Regions from separate parts of the Vallitalea guaymasensis genome, predicted to be linked through region 1. Evidence: a T-box and tRNA genes for the amino acid it is inferred to sense, from the RefSeq annotation. Region 1 holds a T-box; the other regions hold tRNA genes.
What was found. The T-box of region 1 lies ahead of leuS (leucine--tRNA ligase). A T-box ahead of a tRNA ligase gene usually reads a tRNA of that ligase, here a tRNA-Leu.

Region 1 (4,125 bases):
ATTAAAAGAATCCGAAACACAAAAAGCTAGTTTACTCACTAAGTCTTGCAAAGGATTATCTAGAGGTTTTAATGGAGAAGATGAAGAAATAATAAAAGAGTGGTATCAAACAGAAAACTCCAAAATATTCGTTGTAGAAAAAGATGATGAAATCATTGGGGTTGCATTAGTGAATCTGTATGGATTTGATAGTGAAAAAGGAACTGTGGTATGGATTAGATTATTGGCGGTAGACCCTAAGTATCAACATCAAGGTATAGGTAAATCTATGTTGAATTATTGCATTGAATGGGGTATAGAAAAGGGTGCTGTAAGGAGCTTTATAGCAACTGATGTGGAAAATTATAACGCTCTAAAATTATATGAAGGTATAGGATATGAAAGAAACGAGGGCAGAGGACAAATAAATATGGAAAACTAGTATTGTCATGATAAATCTATTTCCATAATTTGTTACTTAGTTAATTTCAATAAAGAGGGAGAGAAAAATGAAATATAGGAGAGTATTAAGTGTATCTATAGTATTAATGATATTATTAGTAATCAATACAGGATGCAATAATCAAAAACAAGTAAATGAGGGACAAACTGTAATTAATAATAATGAGAATCAGAAAACACAGAAAAAAATGATTGATGATCTTAAACAGCAGGTAGTAAAGTTTGAAGAAGAAAATAAAAAACTTAATGAACAAATTGATGCCATAGATAATGATAGTGTTAATCAGGATAAAGCTGAAAATAAAGATGGAGACCTCATATACAGGGAAGATAAATATCAAGATATTGTAGGGGTAAAATCTTATGAAAGTGATTGTTCATTAATGATGTTCCCATATTCTGATTCAGAAATCATTGGAACTAGTCCTAAAGAGGTCAGGGTTATATCAACTGGAACAAATAATTTAGATGAAAAATGGGCTCTTGTTGAAGATTTAGGTTCTATCACATGGAATAGATATGGTTATATTAAAATAGAAGGTTTATCTGACCAAGTAGAAGGTAAATTTGACTATGATTCTCTTGATGTAGAGATGAAAATTGGAGATATAAAAATCGGTGATATGAAAGAAAAAGTCATTTCACAATATGGAACTGATTATGCTGTCATAAAAGATGGTAATGGCTTTTTAATTGCCTATAATGATGAAGAAGGAAATGGTTTGGACATCACTTTGGACAGTAGACTATCAAGAGTAATGGGTGTAAGGACGAATAAAGAAGGATACCTTACTCAAGATGGTTTTGGTGTAGGGGATAATGCTCTAAAGGTTTGTAATCATTATAAAGCTATATATAAATATGATTTTACAGAAGCTTTATATTTTGACCTTGGTAATATGTACATGATGATGATTCAAATTGATACTGAAGAACTTAATGAGGCTAGTAAGATTACAAAAATTGATATTTTTCCAGATTGGAATGGAATATTCAATACAGATAATCAAGAATAATATTGTAATAAATGACTTATGGTAAAATTGATTTTCTTTCTATATTATGTCTTGATTTTCACCATTCAATATGTTATGATACGGTTAATTATATAATTATAATATACGATGAAGAGGATTAGTAGATATTTTATTGATTATAGAGAGCTGTTGGATGGTGTAAAACAGTATCAATATATATTGAACTCGCCTTGGAGTATCCTATCTGAAAATAAGTAAGTTAGGACGGTTACTTATCGTTACAAAGACAAAGGGTATTTCATAAGAATGTTAATACTTATGAGATAAAGTAGAGTGGTACCGCGAGAATATATCGTCTCTATGCATAATTGCATAGAGATTTTTTAATCTAAAAATGAAGTATTCTTGTTATGAGAGGTAATAAAGGAGGAAAAAGAAATGAGCGCTGTTTATAATCATAAACAAATAGAAACAAAATGGCGTAATATCTGGAAAGATAATCCAATCAATAAAGATGAAGAAGGCAAAGAAAAATATTATTGCCTAGACATGTTCCCATATCCATCAGGTAGTGGATTACATGTAGGACACTGGAGAGGTTATGTACTTAGTGATGTTTGGAGTAGATACAAAGTACTTCAAAATTATTATGTACTTCATCCAATGGGTTGGGATGCATTCGGTCTTCCAGCTGAAAACTATGCCATAAAGATGGGAATTCATCCATCAAAGGCTACAGCTACCAATGTAGAGAATTTCAAGAGACAATTAAAAGAAATCAGTGCAATCTATGATTGGACTAAAGAAGTTAATACAACAGACCCAAAATATTATAAATGGACTCAATGGATATTTGTAAAAATGTTCAAAGAAGGTTTAGCTTATGAAAAGCAAATGCCAATAAACTGGTGTCCAGACTGTAAAACAGGTCTTGCCAATGAAGAAGTAGTAAATGGTACTTGCGAAAGATGTGGTGCTGAAGTTACTAAGAAAAATCTACGTCAATGGATGCTTAAGATAACTGCATACGCTGAGAGATTACTTGATGACTTACAAAAGCTTGAATGGCCTGCTAAAGTTATCAAAATGCAAAGTGATTGGATTGGTAAATCCTACGGAGCAGAAATTGACTTTAAAGTTAATGGTATAGATGAGAGAATCAAGGTATTTACTACTAGACCTGATACATTATATGGTTCTACATTCATGGTTCTTGCTCCTGAACATGAAATGGTTAGTAAATTAGCTACTGAGGAACAAAAAGAAGAAGTAGAAAAATATGTGTTCAATACTTCTATGAAATCATCAGTTGATAGATTACAGGACAAAGAAAAAACTGGCGTATTTACTGGAAGTTATGCTGTTAATCCATTAAATGGTGCCAAGATTCCTATTTGGATTTCAGATTATGTATTGGCTGATTATGGTACAGGAGCGATAATGTGTGTTCCTGCACATGATGATAGAGACTTTGCTTTTGCTAAGAAATTTGATTTACCTATAATTCAAGTTATTGCAGAAGATGGAAAAGAGATAGAAGATCTACAAGAAGCTTATATTGGCGAAGGTGAAATGATTAATTCTGATGTATTCAATGGAATGAAATCATCCCAGTCAAAAGAAGCTATAGCTAATTATCTAGAAGAACATGAGATAGGTAAGAAAACAGTTAATTATAAATTAAGAGACTGGGTATTCTCAAGACAAAGATATTGGGGAGAACCAATCCCAATTATACATTGTGAAAAATGTGGAGCTGTTCCAGTTCCAGAGGATCAATTACCAGTAACTCTTCCTAATGTTGAATCATATGAGCCAACAGGAACTGGCGAATCACCACTTGCTGCAATAGACGAATGGGTTAATACTACTTGTCCAGTATGTGGCGGAAAAGCAAAAAGAGAAACTAATACAATGCCACAATGGGCAGGTTCATCATGGTATTTCTTAAGATACATTGATGTTAATAATGATAATGAATTAGTTTCTAAAGAAAAAGCAAAAGAATGGTTACCAGTTGATATGTATGTTGGTGGAATAGAGCATGCGGTACTTCACTTGTTATATGCAAGATTCTATACTAAATTCTTATATGATATAGGTGTAGTTGATTTTGAAGAACCATTCAAACGTCTTTTCAACCAAGGTATGATATGTAAAAATGGTGCTAAGATGAGTAAATCCAAAGGTAATGTAGTTTCACCAGATGATCTTGTAGAAAAATATGGTTGTGACTCATTAAGATTGTATGAACTATTTGTTGGACCACCAGAACTTGATTCTGAGTGGGATGATAGAGGAATTGATGGAGTTTATCGTTATATTAACAAAGTATGGAACTTGGTTAATGATAACAAGGATAGAGATGTAAAAGTTACTGGTGAGTTAGAAAAAGTCAGAAATCAATTGATTTATGAAGTAACTAATCGTCTTGATAGTTTCCACCTTAATACTGTAGTTAGTGCTTTTATGGAATATACTAATAAATTAGTTAGTATATCTAAAAAAGATGGTGGAGTAGATAAAGAAACATTAGAAAATCTAATAATCCTACTTGCTCCTTTTGTACCTCATATATCAGAAGAATTGTGGCAAATGCTTGGTCATGAGGAAAGTGTATTCACTAAAGGATGGCCAACATACGATGAAGACAAAATGAAAGACGACCAAGTTGAAATGCCAGTCCAAGTAAATGGAAAGGTAAGAG
Region 2 (4,125 bases), 2.7 Mb from region 1:
CAGGATGAACGCTGGCGGCGTGCTTAACACATGCAAGTCGAGCGAGAAGCTATCTATTGAACCTTCGGGTGATTTAGGTAGTGGAAAGCGGCGGACGGGTGAGTAACGCGTGGGTAACCTGCCCTATGCAGGGGGATAACACATTGAAAAGTGTGCTAATACCGCATAAGACCACAGAGTCGCATGACTGAGTGGTAAAAACTCCGGTAGCATAGGATGGACCCGCGTCTGATTAGCTAGTAGGTAAGGTAACGGCTTACCTAGGCGACGATCAGTAGCCGACCTGAGAGGGTGATCGGCCACATTGGGACTGAGACACGGCCCAAACTCCTACGGGAGGCAGCAGTGGGGAATATTGCACAATGGGGGAAACCCTGATGCAGCGACGCCGCGTGAAGGAAGAAGGTTTTCGGATCGTAAACTTCTATCAGCAGGGAAGATAGTGACAGTACCTGACTAAGAAGCCCCGGCTAACTACGTGCCAGCAGCCGCGGTAATACGTAGGGGGCAAGCGTTATCCGGATTTACTGGGTGTAAAGGGTGCGTAGGCGGCGAAGTAAGTCAGATGTGAAAGCCCGAGGCTCAACCTCGGGACTGCATTTGAAACTGCTTTGCTAGAGTGCAGGAGAGGAAAGCGGAATTCCTAGTGTAGCGGTGAAATGCGTAGATATTAGGAGGAACACCAGTGGCGAAGGCGGCTTTCTGGACTGTAACTGACGCTGAGGCACGAAAGCGTGGGGAGCGAACAGGATTAGATACCCTGGTAGTCCACGCCGTAAACGATGAATGCTAGGTGTCGGGGGTCGAACCTCGGTGCCGCAGCAAACGCATTAAGCATTCCACCTGGGGAGTACGATCGCAAGATTGAAACTCAAAGGAATTGACGGGGGCCCGCACAAGCGGTGGAGCATGTGGTTTAATTCGAAGCAACGCGAAGAACCTTACCAAATCTTGACATCCTTCTGACCGTTCCTTAATCGGAACTTTCCTTCGGGACAGAAGAGACAGGTGGTGCATGGTTGTCGTCAGCTCGTGTCGTGAGATGTTGGGTTAAGTCCCGCAACGAGCGCAACCCTTATCTTTAGTAGCCAGCAAGTTAAGTTGGGGACTCTAGAGAGACTGCCGGGGACAACTCGGAGGAAGGTGGGGATGACGTCAAATCATCATGCCCCTTATGATTTGGGCTACACACGTGCTACAATGGCGGTGACAAAGGGAAGCAAAATGGTGACATGGAGCAAATCCCAAAAAAGCCGTCCCAGTTCGGATTGTAGTCTGCAACTCGACTACATGAAGTTGGAATCGCTAGTAATCGCGAATCAGAATGTCGCGGTGAATACGTTCCCGGGCCTTGTACACACCGCCCGTCACACCATGGGAGTTGGAAGCGCCCGAAGCCAGTGACTCAACTGCAAAGAGAGAGCTGTCGAAGGTGAAGCCGATGACTAGGGTGAAGTCGTAACAAGGTAGCCGTATCGGAAGGTGCGGCTGGATCACCTCCTTTCTAAGGAAAATAAAGTGAAACTGAGGTTTCTACTTTATAAACAATTAAGGAAACTTGAGAGTTTAATATACTATTATTTAACTGCTGAGAAAATGTTTAAAAACTATTGACATTTTATAGAAATGTGATATTATATATCATGTTCTTATGGAGGGGTTCCCGAGTGGCCAAAGGGGGCAGACTGTAAATCTGTTGGCACCGCCTTCGAAGGTTCGAATCCTTCTCCCTCCATTAAAGATTTGACTTTGCTTAGCAGGCAAATTCTTACATTGTAAATATTTATTTGTTAGGCATAAGATTATTCTTTATGCCGGAGTGGCGGAACTGGCAGACGCACAGGACTTAAAATCCTGCGGTCCTTAAAGACCGTACCGGTTCGATTCCGGTCTCCGGCATTAAAATAAAAAAGTATTGACAAATGCTCTATTATCTGGTAAAATTGTTTTTGCTGATTCAGCCCAGATAGCTCAGTCGGTAGAGCAGAGGACTGAAAATCCTCGTGTCGGTGGTTCGATTCCGCCTCTGGGCATTGATCGAAACACTAACAAAAAAATAAAATATGCGGGTGTAGTTCAATGGTAGAACACCAGCCTTCCAAGCTGGATACGTGGGTTCGATTCCCATCACCCGCTTTTATGCGTGAGTGGCTCAGTGGTAGAGCATCGCCTTGCCAAGGCGAGGGTCGCGGGTTCGAATCCCGTCTCGCGCTTTTGTGTTCCAAAAAATTAATATTATGATGGGTAGTCGCCAAGCGGTAAGGCACTAGACTTTGACTCTAGTATGCGTAGGTTCGAATCCTGCCTACCCAGTTAAAAGATACGTAAGTATCTTTTTTTTGTGTGATAGGAAACTAGGACTTACAATATTATTAATACCATGCATATAATAATTGTAATAGACTGAAAGGGTGATAAAATGTACAAACCGCAAGTTTTTAATTTTAACACTGTGGATGGTATTACAAAAAAACAACTAGAAGAGCATTATGATCTATATGTAGGTTATATTAATAAATTTGGAGAAATAAATGATCTGCTTAAACAAAAAGACAGCTATGAAAATCCTAACTCAACATACAGCACATTAAGGAGCCTAAAAAAAGGTGAATCATATTCTTTGAATGGAATTATCCTCCATCAGCTGTATTTTGGTAATATAACAGGGCGTAAGTCTAAGATACATGGTAAGATACTGGATATGATAAATAGAGATTTCGGTTCTTATGATAATTTTGTAGAGATGTTTACTAATACAGGGTTAAGTATGAGAGGATGGGTAGTATTAATCCAAGGAGAATATAATGGAAAACTTCGTATAATAGGTCAAGACAGTCATGATGACGGAACTGTATATAATGGTAAACCAATCCTTGTTTTGGATGTATATGAACATGCTTATATGATTGATTTTGGTATCGACAGAAAAGAATATATTAAGGTATTCTTTGAGAATATTAATTGGGATGTTGTAAATAAAAGGTTAGAGGGAACTAAGATAGTTTCATATAGATAGATATATTTAATTCGACTTATATAGATTGAATCCAAGTTTTTTACATTCTATTATTATTATGCATGAATATAATTAGGTAAATATATATTTAGAGGTTGTATTATGTTAAGAAATGTATTTTTTATTCTTATCTTAACTGTCTTTGTATTCATAGCAGGAGGATGTAAAAAAGAAGTAGCCCAAGAAGTAGAAGCTAGATTTGTAATCAATGATGAAGTTATAGAAGATATAGTAGAGGGGTTATGGGTTGAAGTAGCTCTAAAAGAAGAAGGACATAAAGTTATTGTAAGAGAAAATAATGAAATAAAAAAAGAAATGATATGTTCAGGTGGAACAAAAGAAGAGCCTACTTTACTTGGAACTTTCAATTTAGAAAATAGAGGATTATGGTTTTACTCCGAAAGATTTAAAGAAGGAGCAAAATATTGGGTAAGGATTACAGAACAATATTTATTTCACGGTATTCCTAGAGATAAAGATTGGAATATAATAGAAGAAGAACAAGATAAGCTAGGTGGACCTGCAAGTCATGGATGTGTAAGGCTTGGAGAGGAAGATGCCCAGTGGTTCTATGAAAATGTTCCAGATGGAACTACAGTAATTATTCATGAATAGATTTAAAAATACCATGAAATATGTTAGTATTAATTAAAGTTATAGTTTAAGAACTGTTAAAATTGATAAAGATAAAAATAATAATATAAAAGTAATACTATTGTAAAATCTATATGATACAATGAAACAATATAAAAATAGTGCAAATGAACTAGTTGAAAGAACCTAATTATTTAGGGGGAAATGAAATTGAGAATAAACAAATATATAATTATCCTAATGGTTTTTATATGCTTTCTTCTAACAAGCTGTAAAAATGAAAAGAAAGTAGAAGTAACCATTGTGGATAGTGATACAACAAGTACAAAATCTGCTGACTTAGAAAGTACAATTTCAGATATTGATTTTAATGAATGGTTATACTTTGGGAATCCTGATGACAATTACAAGATATATAGAATGAAGACAGATGGTACTGGACTTACAAAAATAGCTGATGCCAGATTTGACGGAATAAGGAATCTAGAGAGCTGGATCTATTATATTGATACTAA
Region 3 (4,125 bases), 2.0 Mb from region 1:
ATGAATTGTATTCACCTTTTGATACATATCCTACAATGGCAGCACCTAATCCAGACGTCTCGTAAGTCTGAACCCTGTAAACAGGTTTATTAAATAAATCTGCTGTTATTTGACATATAGCATCACTCTGAGAACCCCCTCCAGATACCATAATCTTTTGTATATTTATCTTAGATTTTTTCTGTATATATTGTAAACCTTCAAATAATCCGAAACCTATACCTTCTATGATTGCCCTATATATATGTATTCTTGTATGATAATCATCAAAACCTATTATTGCTCCTTTACCTTCCGGTCTCTTGGCTCCTGCCCCCCAATAAGGCTGGAATACCAATCCATCACAACCTGGCGGTATATCATTCAATCTTTTATTAAGCAATTCTTCTGGAGCTATATTCAATTCTTTTGCTTGTGTGACTTCTTTTTGAGCAAACTCCTTCTTGAACCAAGAAATCATCCAATATCCTCTATATATTTGTATTTCTGGATTATAAGCTTTTGGTATCACCGCTGGGAATGGACAAATAAATCTCAGCGCTTCGTAATATTTTCTAGAAGTGGTTTGTATAGATGCGTTGGAACCTAATGAAATGCTGGCGGTATAGTTATCAAAACACCCGACACCTAATGTTTCACAGCCTTTGTCGGAACCTCCTGCTATAACTGGAATACCTTTTTTCAATCCAGTCTCATTAGTAGCTTCATCTACTACATAGCCAATTACACCTCCTGGTGCTACCAAGTCACACAGTTTTTCTCTTTCAATATGGAATATTTGACTTTTTTGACCTCGTTTACCTTCCCACCTAAAGTGTTTATAATTAAAAGGAATATGTCCAATCTGAGAAGCAATACTGTCTTTGAATTCATGGGTTAATTTATAGTTTAAGAATCCTGATATTTGTAAATATTTATGAGTTTTCTTCCAATTCTCTGGTTCATAATCTTGTATCCAATGAGCATTACAGTTAAGACTAAAATTCTTAGCTGTTGTCATCATACCTACAGTCGTTATAGTTAACTTATGATATAGAGTCATATCTCTTGGCTTTTCAATCTTCCTCTGGTCCATCCATAGAATAGCAGGTCTTATGATTTCACCATTTTTACCAAGTAGAACACATGAATCTCTTTGTGTAGTTACAACTACTCTGTCAATTTCATTGAAGACATCTTTCTCATCTTCTTTGATCTGTCTACAAACCTCACATAAACTATTCCAATAAACATTTGGATCTTGTTCAGCCCAACCAGGCTCAACTGAGTAATAAGGGTTAAATTCTCTTTTTACTTTTACCAGTAATTTTCCGTTCTTATCAAAGATTAATCCCCTTAAACTCTGTGTACCACAATCAATTGCAAGTACATATTTTCCCATCCATAATTCCTCCCGTATCAATTACTTAGTTTTATTTTAACACAGGAATACCAGTAAAACCACTAATAAACAATATATATTTTATATGTATCTATAAACGTGAATTTATATTACACCTCCTATTAAGATAATATATGTTGACGATGTTCTAACGTCAGGTCATATAGTTGTCCGTATGTCGTCCTATTAATTTTATCATTTTTTATAAAATTATTCAAGATTATTATATGTTTCTACGAATGACTTTTAATTCACGCAAATAAATCATTTCAGAGTATTTAACCTTCTACCTTGTAACACTGATTTTTACTGGGTTTGTACACCACTGAAAATTTTTTTCAAAAAAAGTATTGACATTTTGATGAAATTACTATATAATTCATTTTGCTGTTCCTCGATAGCTCAATGGTAGAGCATTCGGCTGTTAACCGAAGGGTTGTAGGTTCGAGTCCCACTCGGGGAGTTGCTTTTAAATAATAGTTTTAAATCGTTTTGCGATCTGATTTCAAAACGGGGTGTGGCTCAGCTTGGCTAGAGCGCTTGATTTGGGTTCAAGAGGCCGCAGGTTCGAATCCTGTCACCCCGATTGTATGTGCCTGTAGCTCAGTAGGATAGAGCAGTGGCCTTCTAAGCCACGTGTCCGGGGTTCGAATCCCTGCAGGCACGCTCATTAAAAAATAATGAGCATTATACAAACATATTATTTACACTATGGGCCACTAGCTCAGTCGGCTAGAGCACTGGACTTTTAATCCAGGTGTCCCGGGTTCGAGTCCCGGGTGGCTCATTTTTTTCATCTAAAATTAGCAGTTGTGGCGGAATTGGCATACGCGCTAGACTAAGGATCTAGTGTCCGATAAGGACTTGGGGGTTCGAGTCCCCCCAACTGCATCAACGATTTTATCGCATTTATAAAGGCTATATCATTATGATATAACCTTTTTTTGATTACTTTTTATTTGGTCTAGTACGCTTAAGGCAAAAAAACGCCTGTTAATATTTTACATTAAAATATAAATTTTTTGATTTAGAATTAGTGTGCCTACTAAACAGTGCTTTAGTTCTTTATAGATTAATAGTCCTTATTGGTATCCATACTTCTACTGTGTTACTATTATCTGGGTAAACCTCTAATTGTGGTGCATTAACGATTTCATATTCTGTTGTTGGAAGCCATTCTGTAAAAATTCTTTTCCACAGTTTCTGAACTATATCTTTTGTCTCCTCTACCGATTTATACGTGTCTGAAAAAATAATCCATTTAGCCTTTGGTATTGTTACAATATCTAAGCCATTTGGTATTTTGGTATTACTTGGTTTAGTAGTATAAATGATATACTTATTTTTATAAGATCCGTCATTAGTAAAATCATAAATGGCTGCATTTAAATGCTTGTCACCAAAAGGTGTAATCCCAGCTATCTTACATATTTTTTCATATGTCCCATCTTGTAATAAATCTTTCCAGAACTTTGGAATTATCTCATATGAATCCTGTTTCATTCCAATTGTAATACTTTTACCAAATATTTCACACTCTTTTTTTTCTTCGATTCTGAACTTCATTGCTACATCTCCTTTTATTGAAATATGAAAGGATAAGCGAGAGTAGGCTTTTAATTGTACACCTTTTTTACGTGCTACCGAAGGTGTAACTCCATGCATTTTATGAAAAGCACGTGTAAATGAATCTGGAGATTCATAACCATATTTTAGAGCAATATCAATAATTTTCATATGACTATTCTCCAGTTCATAGGCTGCTAGTGTAAGCCTTCTTCTTCTGATATATTCAGAAAGTGGAATATCTAAAATAAAGGAAAACATCCTTTGAAAATGATATACAGAACAGCCAGTAGTTCTAGCTAAATGAATATAATCGATATCACTAGTAATATTGTCTTCAATATAGTCTATTGCATTATTCATTTTTTCTAGCCATTTCATTCACTTAACCTCCTTTCAATAAAAGAGTAACATTATTATTAGTTATTAACTCGACTTTTCATGCACAGTATTGTCGGCAAAAATATTCCAAATGTTTTTTACTAAAGATAGTGTTTAATTTTAACTTTTCGAGTATTATAGCAAAAATTATTTTCGTTATAGACTACTCTACTAAACAATACTTTAATCCTTATTATGGTTTTTTATTAATTTCCTAATTGTATTCTCAAAGCATCCAATTAAGCCTATTATTATACCTACTATTAAAAGAATAATACTCAGATAATAAGGAAATGTACTACCTAATTCTTGCATAGCATACATAAATTTTCCAGTAGGAGTTGTCCAACCATTTAAATTCATACATTGTATAGAAGTTGGAATATAAACAATTCCTAAAAGCATTACTCCAGCTAGTATCAATATTCCCCCAAAAACAACTTTTTTCATAAATACCTCCAAAATCAATCAAGATTAATTTGAATCTTTAACTTATTTTTTTTTTAATAATATCATTCATATAAGAATCTATATAGTAAGTTGACATTTAGTAAATATTAATCATTAAAAAACTAATACCAAACATGATAATCTTTTCTTAATATAATTGCTATTGATATAAATCTATGATAACTAATAATATACCTACAAGCAATCGTATGATATGTATTTAGTTAGCTTAATTAATATATCTTGGCATAATTGTAAACCAATATAATATAATAACAACCGTTTTAATAGTAACTGCCATAATTATTACTGATAAAATATTATTTTTTCTGTAGTTCCTAACAGTA

Region 2: it encodes a tRNA-Leu, which carries the amino acid that the T-box ahead of leuS (leucine--tRNA ligase) is inferred to sense. The anticodon was not compared.
Region 3: it encodes a tRNA-Leu, which carries the amino acid that the T-box ahead of leuS (leucine--tRNA ligase) is inferred to sense. The anticodon was not compared.

The regions. Positions count from the first base shown of each region.
Region 1 covers NZ_CP058561.1:100,192-104,316, reverse strand. Annotated here, with positions in the region: gene HYG85_RS00500 (GNAT family N-acetyltransferase) at 1-421, shown strand, start outside; gene HYG85_RS00495 (hypothetical protein) at 489-1,457, shown strand; T-box leader at 1,557-1,781, shown strand; gene leuS (leucine--tRNA ligase) at 1,857-4,125, shown strand, end outside.
Region 2 covers NZ_CP058561.1:2,812,197-2,816,321, forward strand. Annotated here, with positions in the region: rRNA gene HYG85_RS12450 (16S ribosomal RNA) at 1-1,504, shown strand, start outside; tRNA gene HYG85_RS12455 (tRNA-Tyr) at 1,654-1,735, shown strand; tRNA gene HYG85_RS12460 (tRNA-Leu) at 1,814-1,899, shown strand; tRNA gene HYG85_RS12465 (tRNA-Phe) at 1,961-2,033, shown strand; tRNA gene HYG85_RS12470 (tRNA-Gly) at 2,066-2,136, shown strand; tRNA gene HYG85_RS12475 (tRNA-Gly) at 2,142-2,213, shown strand; tRNA gene HYG85_RS12480 (tRNA-Gln) at 2,242-2,313, shown strand; gene HYG85_RS12485 (superoxide dismutase) at 2,420-3,016, shown strand; gene HYG85_RS12490 (L,D-transpeptidase) at 3,119-3,631, shown strand; gene HYG85_RS12495 (DUF5050 domain-containing protein) at 3,821-4,125, shown strand, end outside.
Region 3 covers NZ_CP058561.1:3,694,557-3,698,681, reverse strand. Annotated here, with positions in the region: gene HYG85_RS15900 (FGGY-family carbohydrate kinase) at 1-1,381, opposite strand, end outside; tRNA gene HYG85_RS15895 (tRNA-Asn) at 1,773-1,844, shown strand; tRNA gene HYG85_RS15890 (tRNA-Pro) at 1,893-1,967, shown strand; tRNA gene HYG85_RS15885 (tRNA-Arg) at 1,974-2,047, shown strand; tRNA gene HYG85_RS15880 (tRNA-Lys) at 2,095-2,168, shown strand; tRNA gene HYG85_RS15875 (tRNA-Leu) at 2,188-2,272, shown strand; gene HYG85_RS15870 (AraC family transcriptional regulator) at 2,447-3,328, opposite strand; gene HYG85_RS15865 (hypothetical protein) at 3,512-3,778, opposite strand.